One region of the Priestia sp. YIM B13490 genome, then DNA from elsewhere that is predicted to be linked to it. Evidence: riboswitches for the same ligand, from Rfam matches in the RefSeq annotation. Region 1 holds a riboswitch; each other region holds the start of a gene.
The links. Region 1 has a riboswitch for thiamine pyrophosphate ahead of thiC (phosphomethylpyrimidine synthase ThiC). Riboswitches for the same ligand answer to the same signal wherever they lie in the genome.

Region 1 (5,595 bases):
ACTCCAGCAATGAAGGCTAATCCTTCTGCCGGAACGCCGATTGTTCCAAGAGTAGCCAGTAATACAACAAATGATGTTCCTGGCACCGCAGCCATTCCTTTAGATGTAACCATCAATACCAGAATGAGCGTCAGCTGTTGAACGATCGTTAAATCAATACCATACACCTGCGCTAAGAATAACGCTGCAATCGCTTGATAAAGAACGGAACCATCTAGGTTAAATGTATAACCAATTGGTACAACGAACGATACGATAGCTTTTGGACAGCCCATCTTTTCAAGTTTTTCCATAATTCGCGGAAGAACTGTCTCAGAGCTAGATGTACTGTATGCTAACAACAGTTCATCTTTCATATAGCGGAATAAGTGGAAAATGTTAATTCCTGCCCATTTCGCAATTCCTCCTAATACAACAAGTAGGAAGAAAATTAACGCTAAGTAAACTAAGATAACAAGCTTTCCTAATGAAAGGAGTGAATCTAAGCCGAATTTTGAAACTGTTACACCAATTAAAGCAAATACACCAATTGGCGCCACTTTCATTACAAGGTTTACCACGTGAAACATTGCGTGAGAAACACCGTCGAAGAATTGTACAACTGGCTTTCCTCTTTCCCCAATTGCCGCTACTCCTAGTGCAAATAACACTGTAAAGAAGATAATTGCTAGCATATCTCCTTCAACAATTGACTGGAAAAAGTTTGTCGGAACAATGTGTAAGAAAGTTTCAGCCACTGACTTTCCTTCTTGCTGTTTGGATGTTTCAACATATTGTGAAATATCACTCTTCTGTGCTGAATGAATGTCTACACCTTGCCCAGGATGAAAAATATTAGCAACCAATACACCGATTATAATTGCAAAAGTCGTAATAATTTCAAAATAGAGAATGGTTTTAACGCCGAGCTTTCCGACCTGTTTGCCGCTCCCTGCTCCTGCAACTCCAACGACTAAGCTTGAGATAACAATTGGAATAACAATCATCTTAATTAATCTTAAAAATAGGTCTCCTAGCGGCTGTAGGTATGTTACTACACGCGGATCGTTAAACCAAATTACCCCTACAAGAACACCGAGGATTAATCCGGTAAAAATCTGCGTAGCCAAACCAAAACGAATTTTTTTCATAGATGTACCTCCCCAAAGATGTATGACATTTGTATATACTTTTCTGAAAAAACAAAAAAAGACTATTCTTAAGAAAGAACAGCCTTTTACTTACGCTATTTTGGGCTCTTTCTCTCAATAAAGCAAACGGGGTTAACTGTCGGATTCGGAATTGAGAGTTTCCTACCTTTTGTAAGGATTCACCCCAAGGCAGCTTTACTGCCGATAATGATTCCCCCGCTCTATACGATTAAGCTTATTATTCAGTTTTTATAAAATTAAAACGATCTATACGTTGTCATACGTTTTTTACAGTCAATAAAACTAAACAGAAGTCTTACTTTTACTTAACTTTATACTGCACAAATATTAATTTACTATTTTTCGACACGTTTTGTCAATACCCATGTTTATAAAACGCTTTCAAAAGGCGATAATATATATTTATACAAAAAAGCTATTGCAATGTTGCAATAGCTTTTTCTTGCTCTTTGAGTCTCTATTAGAAGTTTAAGGGACTAAAGAACACGCATGTTTATTTTATAAAAATACAAAATATAGAATAGCTGCTAACACAATTCGATATAGTGCAAATGGTACTAATTTGATACGATTAATTAATTTCAGGAAAAAGCGAATAGACACCAGCGCAAAAATAAAGGCGCTGATAAAACCAGCAATAAAAAACGGTAGTGCATCTGATGTGAAATACTGCCAGTTTTTAACCAATGAAAGTCCACTTGCTCCTGCCATGATTGGCACTGCCATAATAAATGTAAAATCTGCCGCTGCCTTATGGCTCATTCCAAGAAGAACCCCTCCTGAAATCGTGGAGCCTGAACGAGAAAAACCTGGCCAAAGAGCAATACATTGAAACAGTCCTATACCCAGTGCTTGTCCATAAGACATTTGGTCCACCGTCTCTACACGCGGACGTTTAGGTCCAAACAAATCTGCTAGAATCATTAATACAGCTCCGACTACTAAGCCAATTAGCACCGTATTTAAAGAAAACAAATGTTCATCAATGTAATCATCAAACAAAAGACCTAACACTCCTGCGGGTAACAGACCAACAATTACTTGCATTAAATTCAAACGATTTGTCGGTCCAATTGGAGCGGCTGGCTTTTTTCCCAATCCTAATAAATTAATGAAACGATCTTTAAAAATAACTACTACTGCTAAGATCGACCCTAGCTGAATAACAATTTTAAATGTATTAGCTACGGGAGATGAAAATAATTCTTTTGAATTTAACCACAGGTCATCCACAATAATCATATGCCCAGTTGACGAAACAGGAGCAAACTCTGTTAAACCTTCTACAATCCCTAAAATGATTGCTACAATAATTTCCCACATAAAGCTATATACCTTGCCTTTCTTTCAAATTAATAAGCTTATCGCTTCGTTTTCCATGCTCAACTATTTTCCTATTTTGACACTTGCTTTTTTATCATAATTGTTAAAACTATGAAATACAATGTGTATTTGCAAAAAGATAAGAATCTTTAATAATTTGTAATAAAAACCCTACATGCTATAACCAAAAAACAAGATATCAGCTTTTATTTGTTTTAAAAAGCAGTCGCTATGTTCGGTATAAATTCCGGGTCCTTAGCTAAAAATGAATCATCTAGACTATTTTTCTTTAGTGTGAAAAAATGACTAAATCATTATGTTTTTTCCATCCCCTTTACTGTCATCTATCATTTTAATCAACTAGTGCTTGCTTATACGACATATCCCCTAAGTAATTTGAAACTTTTTTCTCTCTTTTCTCGTATATAGTAGTATCTTTTTTAGGAGGCTTTTTACTATGAATGGAAATGTACGTACAATGAAATGGGTCACTGCTGGGTATGAAGCCTTGCTGGGAATTCCTTTAATTGGCGCGGGGATTGTTATGGGCTTTAGTTATACTCCTCTTTTTATTGGATTTATTCTTCATGCTATCACACTCATTTTAGCTAATAGACGAGGGTTATCTGCGTATGGAAACATACTAGGGATTGTTACTTCACTGGTTGCTTGGATTCCATTTTTAGGGTTTGTTATGCACATTATTACAGCTATTGTGATTGCAATCGATGCTGCTAGACAACGTTGATTGTCTAGCTTTTTTTATTTAAGGGTTGATTTTTTACCGAATGATGGTAAACTTAAGCCGTAAATTGAATAATTTAAATGTTATTTCTACTAGGGGTGTCTGATAGCTCAGACTGAGAGAAGAGTGCTATAAAACTCTTTAACCCTTTGAACCTGATTTGGGTTATACCAGCGGAGGGAAGTAGTCTTGAAAAGAATAGTATATGTTTATTCTTTTTTCGCCTATTCCATCGGGTTCTGTCTATCACAGAACCCGATTTTTTTATGGTTCGGTATAGCTACACTTTATGCGAAACCGGAGGAATATGTAATGTCAAAACAAAATGTATCAGTTTCTATGAAAAAGCCTTTTCCAAACAGTCACAAAGTATATGTCCAAGGATCCAGAGAAGATCTTAAAGTGCCTATGCGTGAAATCCATCAGTCTCCTACTACAGGATCTTTTGGGGAAGAAGAAAATAATCCCGTACGTGTATACGACACGAGTGGTGTTTATACAGATCCCTGTTATGAAATTAATTTACAAAAAGGATTACCGGCTCTGCGCGAAAAGTGGATTGCAGAACGAAACGATGTAGAAACATATCAAGGCCGTACGGTTCAGCCACAGGATAACGGTTATTATGATGGTGATCCAAGAGATCAGTACGAGCGCTTTATCACTAATCGTTTACCTTTGCGCGCGAAAAAAAATCAAAATGTAACGCAAATGCACTATGCGAAAAAAGGAATCATCACGCCCGAAATGGAATTTATCGCTATTCGTGAACAGATGGATCCTGAAGTCGTGCGTGAAGAAGTAGCAAGAGGACGTGCCATTATCCCTAATAATATCAATCACCCTGAGAGCGAACCGATGATTATCGGCCGCAAATTCCACGTGAAAATCAATGCTAATATCGGAAATTCAGCTATTCGTTCAGCTATTGAAGATGAAGTAGAAAAAATGACATGGGCAACGCGTTGGGGAGCCGATACAATTATGGATTTATCAACAGGAAAGGATATCCACACAACGCGCGAATGGATTATCCGCAACTCGCCTGTTCCTGTAGGGACTGTTCCTATTTACCAAGCGCTTGAAAAAGTAAAAGGTGTTGCAGAAGATCTAACGTGGGAAGCATATCGCGATACATTAATTGAACAAGCGGAGCAAGGTGTTGATTACTTTACTATTCACGCAGGTGTTCTTTTACGCTATATTCCTCTGACAGCGAAACGTACGACAGGTATTGTTTCACGCGGAGGATCCATCTTGGCGCAGTGGTGTTTAGCTCATCATGAAGAGAACTTTTTATATACTCGCTTTGAAGAAATCTGTGAAATCTGTAAAGCATACGATATTTCTATTTCGCTTGGCGATGGGCTGCGTCCTGGTTCCATTGCAGATGCTAATGATGAGGCACAGTTCGGTGAATTAGAAACGCTTGGTGAATTAACTAAAATTGCTTGGAAACACGATGTTCAAGTTATGATTGAAGGCCCTGGACATGTCCCTATGCACCTCATCAAAGAAAACGTAGATAAACAAATGGAAATATGCCAAGAAGCTCCCTTCTATACTCTTGGACCGCTTACAACCGACATCGCTCCAGGCTATGACCATATTACATCAGGTATCGGGGCTGCAATGATTGGCTGGTTTGGGACAGCTATGCTTTGCTACGTAACCCCAAAAGAACATTTAGGTCTGCCAAATAAAGAAGACGTTCGAGAAGGCGTTATCACCTATAAAATTGCTGCGCATGCCGCTGACCTAGCAAAAGGCCATCCAGGAGCACAAAAACGCGATAACGCGCTGTCTAAAGCAAGATTTGAATTTAGATGGAATGATCAATTTAACCTGTCACTAGATCCAGAGCGCGCAAAAGAATATCACGATGAAACACTTCCCGCTGAAGGTGCTAAAACAGCCCATTTCTGTTCAATGTGTGGACCTAAATTCTGTTCGATGCGTATTTCTCAAGATATTCGTAACATGGCTCAAGAAAATGAAAAAGATGTAAACGAAGTAAGAAAAGAAGGAATGAAAGAAAAAGCTAAAGAGTTTGTTAACAGTGGTTCAAATATCTATCAATAATGAAGTAGAACAGCTTAAAGAACAAATTAAGCAGCTTGAAAGAAAGTTATTATTTGTTCAGCAAAATTGTCAGCACATTATCGTTGAATCCTCACATTCTTCCGTAAGACGCTGCATTAAGTGTTTCTATCAACAAGAGGCAGTGGCTAGGACAAAAGTATTTTAGTTGAAGAAAGATCCGAACGATTCATCGTTCGGATCTTTTCATTGTGATGGTAAACGTAGACTTCATATCTGTAGCTGCTTTCTAGCTATTGATTCAGTTATGTCTCCATCTCTTTATCTTTTTTTGAA
Region 2 (5,595 bases), on a different contig from region 1:
CAAAAAAAGCACTCAGATGAGTGCTTTTTTTTAATATGCAACAAGTAAGCTTAATAAAACAGCTATAATAATAATAGGCAATACGTATTTAACTAGAAAGAACCATGCGTTGAATAATTTAGCGCCTTTTGTACTTCCTGAAATAAACTCTTCATACACGGCTTCTTTTTTCATTTTAAATGTCACAAAAATCGCAATGGCTAAACTTCCCAGAGGCAGCATTAAGTTGCTCACAAAAAAGTCAGCTACGTCAAATATACTTCTGCCAAAAAGTGAGACATGTTTTAGTACACCAAACGAAAGCGCTGATGGGATACCTACCACAAACACAAGAATCCCTGATAAAGAAGCGTAGCGAGTTCGTTTTGTCTGATCGTCTTTGGTTAAAGCAGCTACGATAATTTCCAGCAGTGAGAAAGCAGACGTAAGCGTAGCAAATAGAAATAAAATTAAAAACAGTGCTAAAAAGACGGTACCAAACGGCATTTTCTCAAATACTGTTGGCAAGACCACAAACAAAAGTCCAGGTCCTTCAGTTGGCTTTAATCCAAATGAAAAAACGGCTGGGAAAATAGCCAAACCCGCCAGCAGCGAAACAAACAAGTTCAAAATAGCAATAGTCCCAGCTGAACGCGTCAAGCTTACTTTTTTCCCTAAATAAGAGCTATATGTCACCATGCAAGATAATCCCACGCAAAGCGAGAAAAACGACTGACCGAGCGCATAGAGAACAGATGACCCTGTAATGGCTGAAAAATCCGGTTTCAAAAAGAACTTTACTCCGTCCATTGCTCCGTCTAATGTTAAAGAACGCACCACGATAATGATAAAACAAATAAATAACAGCGGCATCATGTATTTATTAGCACGCTCTATTCCTTTTTGTACGCCTTTTGAAATAACAAACACTGTAATTAATAAAAACAGCGCCTGTGCACCTAATACTACATAAGGTTGGCTAATGACGGCATTGAACAACGGACCGTACTCTTTTCCGCTTAGCATACCGGTTACGCTCATAATCGTATATAAAATCACCCAGCCGCCAACGACGCTGTAAAAGGAAAGCAAAACGACACAGCTTAGTACTCCCAGCCTGCCAATCCATACCCAAGCGGATTTTGGAGCAATTGCCTTATAAGCACTAATCGCTTCTTTCCCCGTATGTCTTCCAATGATAAATTCTGCCAACAGAAGCGGCAATCCAATAAAAATCGTAAATAAAATAAACAACGCAAAAAACGCTCCACCGCCACTGGTTCCCGTTACGTATGGAAACTTCCATATCGCTCCTAGACCAATTGCTGCCCCAGCAGATGCTAAAATAAAACCGAGGCGTGAAGACCACTGATTTCCTTTACTCATATAATGTTACTCTCTCCTCTTCTAAACTCAAAACTCACCTGATTAGTACTGTACCATAAATGCAGAAGAAAATCATTCCCGTTTTACTTTTTTCTATAAAACGATATCTATATAGAATAGAAAAAATGAAGAAGCAGCTGCTTCTTCATTTTAAGGTTGGTGTTTCTATTCAAAATTTATTCTCTGTACGAGGATTCATCTCCACGGTAGGCTTCTTGATTTGAAATTTCTTCAATATGCATATGCCCTTCTCTCTCTAAACGAAGGACCGTACGCTCTGCATCTTCATAACTCTCGCACGTCACTTGTTTATATTCCATATCATCTTTATCCGTGTAAGCGACTAAATATGTTTCCATTTTAACTCCTCCTAATATAACCTGTATGTAACGTATGTTGCCTTTTTCGTTTATTTCTAAACATATAGGCTCCAAACATAAAGCCTAGCATACTATAATAGCGGAACTTCAATTTAAAAAAGTTGAATTTTTCATTATGCACCGATGCAACATGGAGGTTACACTTATGACATTTATTTTATCATTCGTACCAATTGTTGTTCCTTTTGGTATTTTAATTAGCTTAATTGCTTTTACAGCTGCTTTTTTACAATCAAAAGAGCATCATAAAAAGCTCTAGCTTACAAAAGCTAGAGCTTCTTTTTAAAAACGTCTATAGCGTTTAATCAATCCCACAATAATGGCAATTGCTAATAAAACAACTGAAATGATGACAGTAATGACAATTGGCTGATTTCCACTTTGCTTCACTGCAATGGCAATATAAGCCCAAATAAAAACAAGCGGATAAACAGCGTCTCGGTTTTTTAATGTAAACATGATGCCCAGCACAGCTCCTACCAGCAGCATAATAATCGTCCATGCTAACTCGTTTAAGCCAAGCAAGTGCTGTATTCCATTTGCTTGAAATATGACAAACACATTGACAATAGTCGCAACAGAAATCCATCCAAGATAAAGCGAAATCGGCAGACGCATAAACCATGTCGTCATTCGAGAATGCTGAATAATGGAATACACAATCATTAATGTGCCTAGAATAAAGAGCATAACTAAAAGAGATAACTTATAGTAATCGTTTTGGAAAATAAAGATCCACGCACTATTTAACAAACAGTTTAGAAAAAACCAAATGCCGATACGTGCATATATTTCCTTTTGATCTTCTCTTGCAAAAAATTGGCGTATAACCCAAATGGTTAATAATAAATAAATAACGCCCCAGATAGCAAAAGCATAACCCGCTGGTGTAAACAACGTAGGAACTTGCGCAGAAGCTTCTCCCGTTGTTTTGCCTCCTATTGGAATGGCATTTGCTAAATAATTCACAAGCAGTGTAATAGCCAAGCCTACTGTATTTAATACAGCATACAAACGAAATTTCGCCATTTTGTTCTCTCCTTTCTTCTATTTATATGGGAGTGTTTCGGAGACGAAAACGGCTCTTCCCTTCATTAATACCTCTTCTTCCCTAAAAATATGCATTTTTAAACAAAAATGATTAAAAATAGCTTTAAGAAATTTCCTCTTTAAGAAAGAAAAGCGGTTAGCACACAATTTCCCATAACGCTTTCTATTTTTCAGAATATATGGTAAGTTAAACTTAGATTAATAGGAAGTCCACTAGGGGTGCCACCGGCTGAGACAAGTTTTCTTGATCCCTTTGAACCTGATCTGGCTCATACCAGCGTAGGAAAGTGGCAATGTTCAGTTTTTACTGTCCTTTGCCACTCCGTTTATAAACGGAGTGTTTTTTATTTCCTTTATGTGCTTGTTTGTGACTTCCTCATATTAAAGGAGGATTTTGATGTCATTTTCATCTCAATTAAGACAAGAAGCAAACTATATTTACGAAGCCATTTTTAACCATCCTTTTATTAAAGGAATTGCTGAAGGAAACGTGCCAAAAGAAGCGCTTATTCACTACGTTTCTCAAGATTACGAATACTTAACAGCATTTGTTCGCATTTACGGCGCTGCTTTAACAAAATGCCGCACGCGTACCGAAATGGAAGCCTTTAATGCCGGCATTTCTACGGTATTACATAGTGAAGTACACCCTCACAATAATTTTTGTGAAGTAGCAGGCGTACGTTATGAAGACCTTCACACTGAGACGCTTTCACCGACGGCCAGCCACTACATTAACCATATGACAAGTGTTGCGCATACAGGCAGCTTAGCAGAAATCATTGCAGTGCTTCTTCCATGTCCATGGACGTACGTTGAAATTGGCCAGCGCATTACAGAACAAGTAAATCCATCTCCTTCTCATCCTTTTTATGAATGGATTCAGTTTTATAATAATGAAGAAATGAATGGCACAACACAATGGTTTTGTAACAAGCTTGATGAACTCGCCGAACAAGCTACTGAAGAAGAACGTAACCGTATGAAAGATCACTTCATCAAAAGCTGTGAACTGGAGTATTTATTTTGGGAAATGGCATATACCCAAGAAAAATGGCCGCTTTCTCAGCTTTCACTTTCAAAATAACGAAAAAGCCTCCTATCAGGAGGCTCTTTTATTTCAATAGTTTTTTGATCATTTTCAAGCTTTGTTTTTCCGAAGGATAGCGGAATGACAAATCAAACTTGGTTGTTTGAGACAGCATGCTTTTAAAATGAGTGAATGTCTGAAAGCTGTCTTTTCCATGATATTGACCCGTGCCGCTTTCTCCCACTCCGCCAAACGGCAAATATGGCGTAGCGATATGCATAAGCGTATCGTTTATACAGCCTCCTCCAAATGAAAGGCGCTCCGTTATCACGTTTTGCACATCTTCACTTTCTGTAAATAAGTAAAGAGCTAACGGCTTAGCTTTTTCTTGAACTTTATGAATGACTTCGTCTAGTGTTTCATATTCAATCATAGGAAGAATAGGCCCAAAGATTTCTTCTTGCATAACATCTGATGTCCAGCTTACTTCACTTAACACCGTAGGTTCTATTGTTAGCGTGTTTTTATTGTACCCGCCTCCAACTATAGCATTTCCGTTTTTTAAAAACTCAACTAGCCGAGTAAAATGACGCTCACTGACAATACGGCCGTAGCGGTCGCTTTCAAGTGGATTACTACCGTAAAATTGAGAAATTGCTTCGCGAAGTTTCTCTACAAGCTGCGCTTTCACTTTTTGATGCACGAGCAAATAATCAGGAGCAACGCACGTTTGGCCTGCATTCATCCCTTTACCAAACATAATTCGCTTCGCTGCAAGATCTAGGTTTGCGTCTTCATGTACAATGCACGGACTTTTTCCGCCTAGCTCAAGCGTGACTGGAATAAGCTGCTTCCCTGCTTCTTGCATAATAATTTTCCCTACATTTACACTTCCCGTAAAGAAAATATAATCAAGCGGCTGTTTTAAAAGCAGGCTCGTCGTGTCTACAGCGCCTTCAATCACCGTCACAAATGCTGGGTCAAAAGCTTCAGCCAGTAATTCTTGTATAACGCGAGATACGCTAGGCGTTAATTCAGAAGGTTTTATAATCGCCGTGTTTCCAGCGGCAATCGCTCCTACTAAAGGAGACAATGCTAATTGAAACGGATAGTTCCACGGAGCAATAATTAACGCGACTCCATACGGTTCAGGAACAATTTTCCCTTTAGAGCCCACATGTGTTAAAGCGGTTTTTACTTTTTTAGGCTTCATCCATTTTGCTAAATGCTTAAGCGTAAACCGAATCTCCTCTAGTAAAATCCCAATTTCCGACGTGTACGCCTCTACTTCAGATTTATTTAAATCTTGTTTTAAAGCATCCATAATTCTCTGCTCGTTTTGTTTGACTGCGTCTCTTAGCTTATTCAGCGCTTGAATACGGCTGCTGATACTCTTGGTCTTTTGCGCATAGAAATACTGCTTTTGTGTAGAAACAATATGTTCAATGACCGTTTCATCTGTTATATAAAATCGCTCGTGGTTCATCTCTTTCATCTCCCTATAAACATTCGCTTTCAACTGTAGCAAGCAAGTTTTTTAATAGCTCGACTGCCTCATTTAAAGCTAATGAATAATATCTCTGCGTTCCTTTTTGCTCAATTTGCACAAGCTTTTGATCGCGTAGAATTTTTAAATGATGAGAAATTGCCGGTCGTGATAGCGTAGACTCATTTGCAATTTCATTTACGGTTAAAGGCTCTTTTTCCGCGAGCAGCAAAATAATATCTTGTCTTGCTGAATCACTTAGCGCCTGAAAAATAGGAATGCTG
Region 3 (5,595 bases), on a different contig from region 1:
TCTTGAAACATAACTAAACGGTAATCATCTACATAAAAAGAAAGCAGATACGGATTCTGTTCAATTTTATATCCTTTTTCTTTTAATCGTTCACCTAAAGACTGCAGCGGCTGCTTGGCTGATTTGCCCGGACGGATTTGTACCGTGTTTCTTCCGCATAGCACAGCTGTTTTCGTTTGATTTTCATATTGTAAAAAGGGATACGTTTGTTCACTGCCGCATGAGCGGCAAGCAGATTTGCGAAACACGTTCACATTGATGCTCGTATACTCATTTTTCCATACGTCAAACGAAACAAGTTCCCTCCTGAGCGCATTCCAGTCTCCAACTAATATTTTTAACACTTCTGTTACTTGATGAGCGACTACCATTTGAACAGCAGGACTAATAATCCCCACTGTATCACATGTTAACCCTCCAAGCGGTACAGATTCAAGCAAACAGGATAAACACGGTGTTTCACTTGGTATAATAGTATAACTAATTCCATAACTTCCTACACATGCTCCGTAAATCCAAGGAATATCATATTTTTGTGATAAATCATTCATTACAAGGCGTGTGTCAAAATTATCGGTTGCATCAATCATAACATCTACCCCCTCAACAAGCTGTTCTAAAACTTGAGGGGTACCGTCTGCTACGTGCGCTTCTACTTTTACATCGTGATTAATATCGTGAAGCCGTTTTTTAGCGGCAATTGCTTTTGGAATTCTTTTATCAGCATCTTTTTCACTATACAATTGCTGCCGCTGAAGGTTGCTCCATTCTACATAGTCCCGGTCAATGAGCGTTATTTTCTTTATCCCCGCTCGCGCAAGGGCCTCCGCGTTCCCTGTTCCAAGAGCACCTGCTCCTACAATCAGAACATGCTTTTCTTGAATTTGCTGCTGTCCGCCTTTTCCAATAGGTTGAAACAATTCTTGGCGGGAATAACGATTAATCAACCGATACTCATCCCTTCTGTTGGACTGCTTGCCGTTGCATATTGTTTCTTTTCAATACGTCCTGCTTCAAATGCTGCTCGTCCTGCTTCAATCGCTAACTTCATAGCACGAGCCATTTTCACAGGATCTTTTGCTCCTGAAACAGCTGTATTTAATAACACACCATCTGCTCCTAACTCCATAGCTTGAGCTGCGTCTGAAGCCGTTCCAATACCTGCATCTACAATTACTGGAACAGTTGATTGTTCAATGATAAAACGCATGTTCAACGGATTAATAATACCTTGACCTGAACCGATAGGCGAAGCTCCTGGCATAATGGCATGTACGCCTAACTCCTCTAAACGACGCGCAAGTAAAACATCATCTGATGTGTAAGGTAAAACGGTAAAGCCCTCTTTTAACAGTTCTTCACTGGCTTTTAATGTTTCAACTGGATCAGGAAGCAGCGTTTTATCACATCCAATTACTTCTACTTTCACCATGTCACAAAGTCCAGAAGCCTTTGCTAATTTAGCAATACGTACGGCCTCTTCTGCATTTTTTGCTCCAGCAGTGTTAGGCAAAAGAGTGAAACGCTTCACATCAAGCGCTTCTAATAAATTAGGCTGATTTTGATCAAAAATATCCATTCTTCTCACAGCAAATGTTAAAATTTCTGTTTCTGACTCTTCTACCGCTTGACGCTGAGTCGTAATGTCCGGAAATTTCCCTGTCCCTAATAATAAACGTGAATTAAATGTATATTGTCCAATTTTTAACATACTCTTCATCCTCCTCCGACAAATGAAACAACTTCTAATATATCGCCATCTTTTAAGCATGCATCGCTATGTTCTTCTTTTTGCAAAATGTTCTTGTTTAGCTCAACAATTACCACTCGTTCATGCAGGTTCTGAGCCTGCAACAAGTGCTCGACCGTTTCAATTTCATCTCCAAAAGTAACGGTCTTACCATTAATGATTAGATTCAATGAACTCCCTCCATTACTCTTGTTAGCTGAAATGATGTAAAAAATGAATGATTCAGCTTTTTCCCTAACAAAGCATCAGCCATAATTTTTCCAGTTGCAGCACTTAATAAAATACCGTTTCGGTAGTGGCCAAACGCCATGTGTAGATTCGCTATTTCAGGATGCTCTCCTAAATAAGGCCAGCCATCATTTGTTTGTGGACGAAGACCAGCCCATGCTTTTTCAAATGTGGCTTCTTTAATAGCTGGCAGAAGCGCCGAAGCTTTATTCAGCAAAAATTGAATACCTTGTGCAGAAACCGTCTTGGTAAAGTCATGCTGTAGCTTAGTTGCCCCGATTATGATTCTTCCACCAGTCTTAGGCACTAAGTAAAAACCTTCATCTAAAAAAATCGTTTTAGAAAGCAGCGGCTTATGACTTCGAAGAGCAATACACTCCCCTTTTACGGGAAACACGCGGCCTAAATGTTCAGAAGAAATAAAGCGTTTAGCCCATGAGCCTGCTGCAATAACTACTTTTTCTCCGTAAAAAGAGCCTCTGGACGTCTGTACACCTTTTACTGTTTCATTTTCCATAATAAGAGAATGAACATCACAGTATTCGAATATATCTGCTCCGTGATACAAGGCTCCATGAGCAAGAGCTTGCGTTAACTTAGCCGGAGCTAGCTGGCCGTCCCCCGGTATTGTAATGGCTCCGTATATGTCTGGAGAGAGACCGGGTTCTAACAAACGCGCTTCTTTTACATCGATCCATCTTACATGTTCATCCCATCGGTGGTGCTGAGCGGCTTTTTTCTTTAATACGTGTGCATCTTCTTCTGTTACAGCGACTTTTAATAAGCCTTTTTGAATGAGCTCTACGTCGATGGCCGTTTTTTCTTTTAGTTCCTTCACCAGCTCAGGAAACATGCTTCTGCTCTTAATAGCAAGGTCTAAAAGAGGACCTTCTTCATCAATTTCAGCTTGAGCACCTAAAATACCAGCTGCTGCACTTGAAGCTTCACAACCAATTTGATTTCGTTCAAGAATGGCCACTGATGCTCCTTGTTTTGACAAATGATAAGCGATAGAAGAGCTGATTATGCCTCCTCCGACTAACAGTACATCATAATGCTGCTTCATTTTCTCCACCTCCAGATGTCCATATATGAGAATATTGTTTAATCGCTTTAAGGGGATTTTGCGCAAGCATGACACCAGACATCACAGCTATACCGTGTGCTCCTGTTTGAAGCACCTCTTTGGCATTTACAGGTGTAATTCCTCCAATGGCAATAACCGGTATCTGTACAGCATCTACTACTTCTTTTAGTGCTGCTACCCCTCGACTTTTTAATCCTTTTTTTGAATGTGTTGAATAAATATGTCCGTATAGAATGTAGTGGGCACCATCTTTTTCAGCTTCTAAAGCCTCTTCCACAGAGTGAACTGATTTTCCGACAATAAGAGAAGGAAATACGTCTCTAACACACGAAACATCTAAACTATGATAGGCAAGCTGTACGCCTTTTGCTTTTAAAGCATGCGCTACATCAACTCGGTCATTTACAATAATTTTAGAGAGACAAAATGGCAGGCTTTCTAGCAAACATTGAATCTGCTTTGCCGTTTTCTTTTTTTCTCTAATATGAATGGCACCCGCAAAAGGCTCAATAGCCGTTAAAATGTCCCGAACCTCTTCAATTGGCTGCTTATCTGTTGTAACGACATGAAATTTAGGAATATCCATATGATCGAAACCTTTCCGTTCAGAATAAAGAGAAATTTCAATCACTTCATCTTGTGTAGAGGGCTTTATTCCATACAAAAAAACCACTCTACAACGTAGAGTGGTTAGCATGCATCGTTATGTAAACATGATCGCCACTTCCCTACGCTGGTACAAACCAGATCAGGTTCAAAGGGTCCGAAATACATTCGTCTCAGCTTCAAAAAGCTCCCCTAGTGATTGCTATTTATTGATTTTGTTTTCGCACTTAAAATTATAACACAACTAGATGTAAATACAATATCTCTTTATGCTCTTACGGCTCTCTTCCTTTTATAGATGTATCTTTTAAGCTTCTTTACTAAGTAAGAGGTCCGGCGCACCGCATCATTCTGCTTTTTATATGATTAGTAATCGGTATAGTCGTCAAATTCTTCCTTGTCTTTTTCCTTTTTCCGATCCCATATAAACAGCAGGAGTAACATAATAAAAGTTAGAATATAAAAACCGTAAAAAATAAATGCCGCCACAACATTTATAAATAAAAATAAAAAACCGATGATCTGACCTGCAACAGCTACAATCAACAAAATGTATTTCCAAACTTCTGCTTTTCTATCCATTCTCTACTTCTCCGTCTTTTTGTTTTTCCCTACTAGAAACGTTCTCTTTACTTAAATAAAAACGTTCCTGCCAGTAAACCGACTGTAAATAAACCAACTGTTCCCAATGCTGAAATCCCCACATACGCCAGCATTTTCCGATAAGATTTTTCTCGAATTAACTGTACGGTTTCCACACTGAACGTTGAAAAAGTGGTAAAGGCACCAAAAAAACCAATGCCAATCATTAAAAATATTGAATCATCATAAGCATGACTCGGAACCTTTCCATAATAACTACCGTAAAAAAGACCAAGCCCAAACGCACCAAGCAAGTTTACAAACAGCATTGATACTGGAAAAGGAGGGTTTGAAACTGTTTTTGTAACTTTTAAACCCAAAAGATAACGGCATATTCCTCCAGCTGCCCCGCCAAGTGCCAAGCTCACTATGCTCATTTACTTCACCTCATGTACTTTCACTAAATTTTTCCCTGCCGCTTCACCGCATAGATAGCCTGCTAAAGCAAGAAGGATTCCACCTACTAAAGAGACCATTACATAAATGGCTCCCCAAAATAAATGGTGCTGAGTGAGAGAAATGACGTCTCCTGCAAACGTTGAATACGTTGTAAAACCGCCGCATACGCCAACTCCTAGTCCAAGCTTTATCCATTCTTTTGGCTTTTTCCACACAAAAAATCCTGTTAATAGGCCTAGTATGAAGCTTCCTAATAGGTTTTCAATTACCGTTCCTATTGGATAGCCCGTATATAATAAGGAAAGATTCAGCAAATAACGTGCATATGTACCAGCGATAGCACCAAAGGCAATTGAGATTAAGTTTATGGCTTTCATCATATCGCTCCGTTTCATAAATTCTTCTTTAAGTGTACCATAAGGAATTTATTTCTACCTTAACATTTAACTATATGTTTATTGCACCAAAAGTCATGAAAAAATGAAAGAGAAAATCGTCGCATGAAACTTCCTTTTTACTCCTCAAATTTCCCTTAAAAATCCACTTAATCCAAATTTTAAAACCTTTCTGTATCCTTATGATAAACCGTGTATAGAAGGTATATTTCCCTTATTTTAAGTCACATTAATCGTATAAGTTTTTTTTGTTGACTTTTGCTGTGTTCTTGTTTAGTATCACAGAGTATCATTTCCTATCAGAATACTAGGGGGTTTAGAAAATGAAGAAATTTGCTGCACTTTTGTCGCTACTATTAGCTTTCACAGTTGTGCTTGCCGCATGCGGTTCTAGCTCAAAAAATGAAGCAAACAATGGAGACAATAAATCTTCACAAGAGGATTTATATAATAAAGTGAAAAAAGATGGCGTATTAACAATTGGAACT

Region 2: it holds a riboswitch for thiamine pyrophosphate, as region 1 does, so the genes downstream of both, tenA (thiaminase II) here and thiC (phosphomethylpyrimidine synthase ThiC) in region 1, are expected to answer to the same signal.
Region 3: it holds a riboswitch for thiamine pyrophosphate, as region 1 does, so the genes downstream of both, ACFX4R_RS22665 (thiamine phosphate synthase) here and thiC (phosphomethylpyrimidine synthase ThiC) in region 1, are expected to answer to the same signal.

The regions. Positions count from the first base shown of each region.
Region 1 covers NZ_JBHZOT010000018.1:28,037-33,631, reverse strand. The annotation lists gene ACFX4R_RS26815 (glutamate/proton symporter GltT) at 1-1,130, opposite strand, end outside; cyclic di-AMP (ydaO/yuaA leader) riboswitch at 1,237-1,376, opposite strand; gene ACFX4R_RS26810 (undecaprenyl-diphosphate phosphatase) at 1,650-2,474, opposite strand; gene ACFX4R_RS26805 (hypothetical protein) at 2,932-3,222, shown strand; TPP riboswitch at 3,304-3,418, shown strand; gene thiC (phosphomethylpyrimidine synthase ThiC) at 3,532-5,301, shown strand; gene ACFX4R_RS26795 (hypothetical protein) at 5,279-5,467, shown strand; gene ACFX4R_RS26790 (VanZ family protein) at 5,581-5,595, opposite strand, start outside.
Region 2 covers NZ_JBHZOT010000003.1:317,939-323,533, reverse strand. The annotation lists gene ACFX4R_RS11530 (sodium-dependent transporter) at 31-1,365, opposite strand; gene ACFX4R_RS11525 (hypothetical protein) at 1,542-1,724, opposite strand; gene ACFX4R_RS11520 (TspO/MBR family protein) at 2,028-2,774, opposite strand; TPP riboswitch at 3,001-3,098, shown strand; gene tenA (thiaminase II) at 3,193-3,882, shown strand; gene ACFX4R_RS11510 (aldehyde dehydrogenase) at 3,911-5,311, opposite strand; gene ACFX4R_RS11505 (ArsR/SmtB family transcription factor) at 5,325-5,595, opposite strand, start outside.
Region 3 covers NZ_JBHZOT010000009.1:75,314-80,908, reverse strand. The annotation lists gene ACFX4R_RS22685 (thiazole biosynthesis adenylyltransferase ThiF) at 1-947, opposite strand, end outside; gene ACFX4R_RS22680 (thiazole synthase) at 944-1,711, opposite strand; gene thiS (sulfur carrier protein ThiS) at 1,717-1,920, opposite strand; gene thiO (glycine oxidase ThiO) at 1,917-3,044, opposite strand; gene ACFX4R_RS22665 (thiamine phosphate synthase) at 3,028-3,651, opposite strand; TPP riboswitch at 3,774-3,875, opposite strand; gene ACFX4R_RS22660 (hypothetical protein) at 4,038-4,253, opposite strand; gene crcB (fluoride efflux transporter CrcB) at 4,301-4,690, opposite strand; gene ACFX4R_RS22650 (fluoride efflux transporter FluC) at 4,691-5,089, opposite strand; gene ACFX4R_RS22645 (amino acid ABC transporter substrate-binding protein) at 5,431-5,595, shown strand, end outside.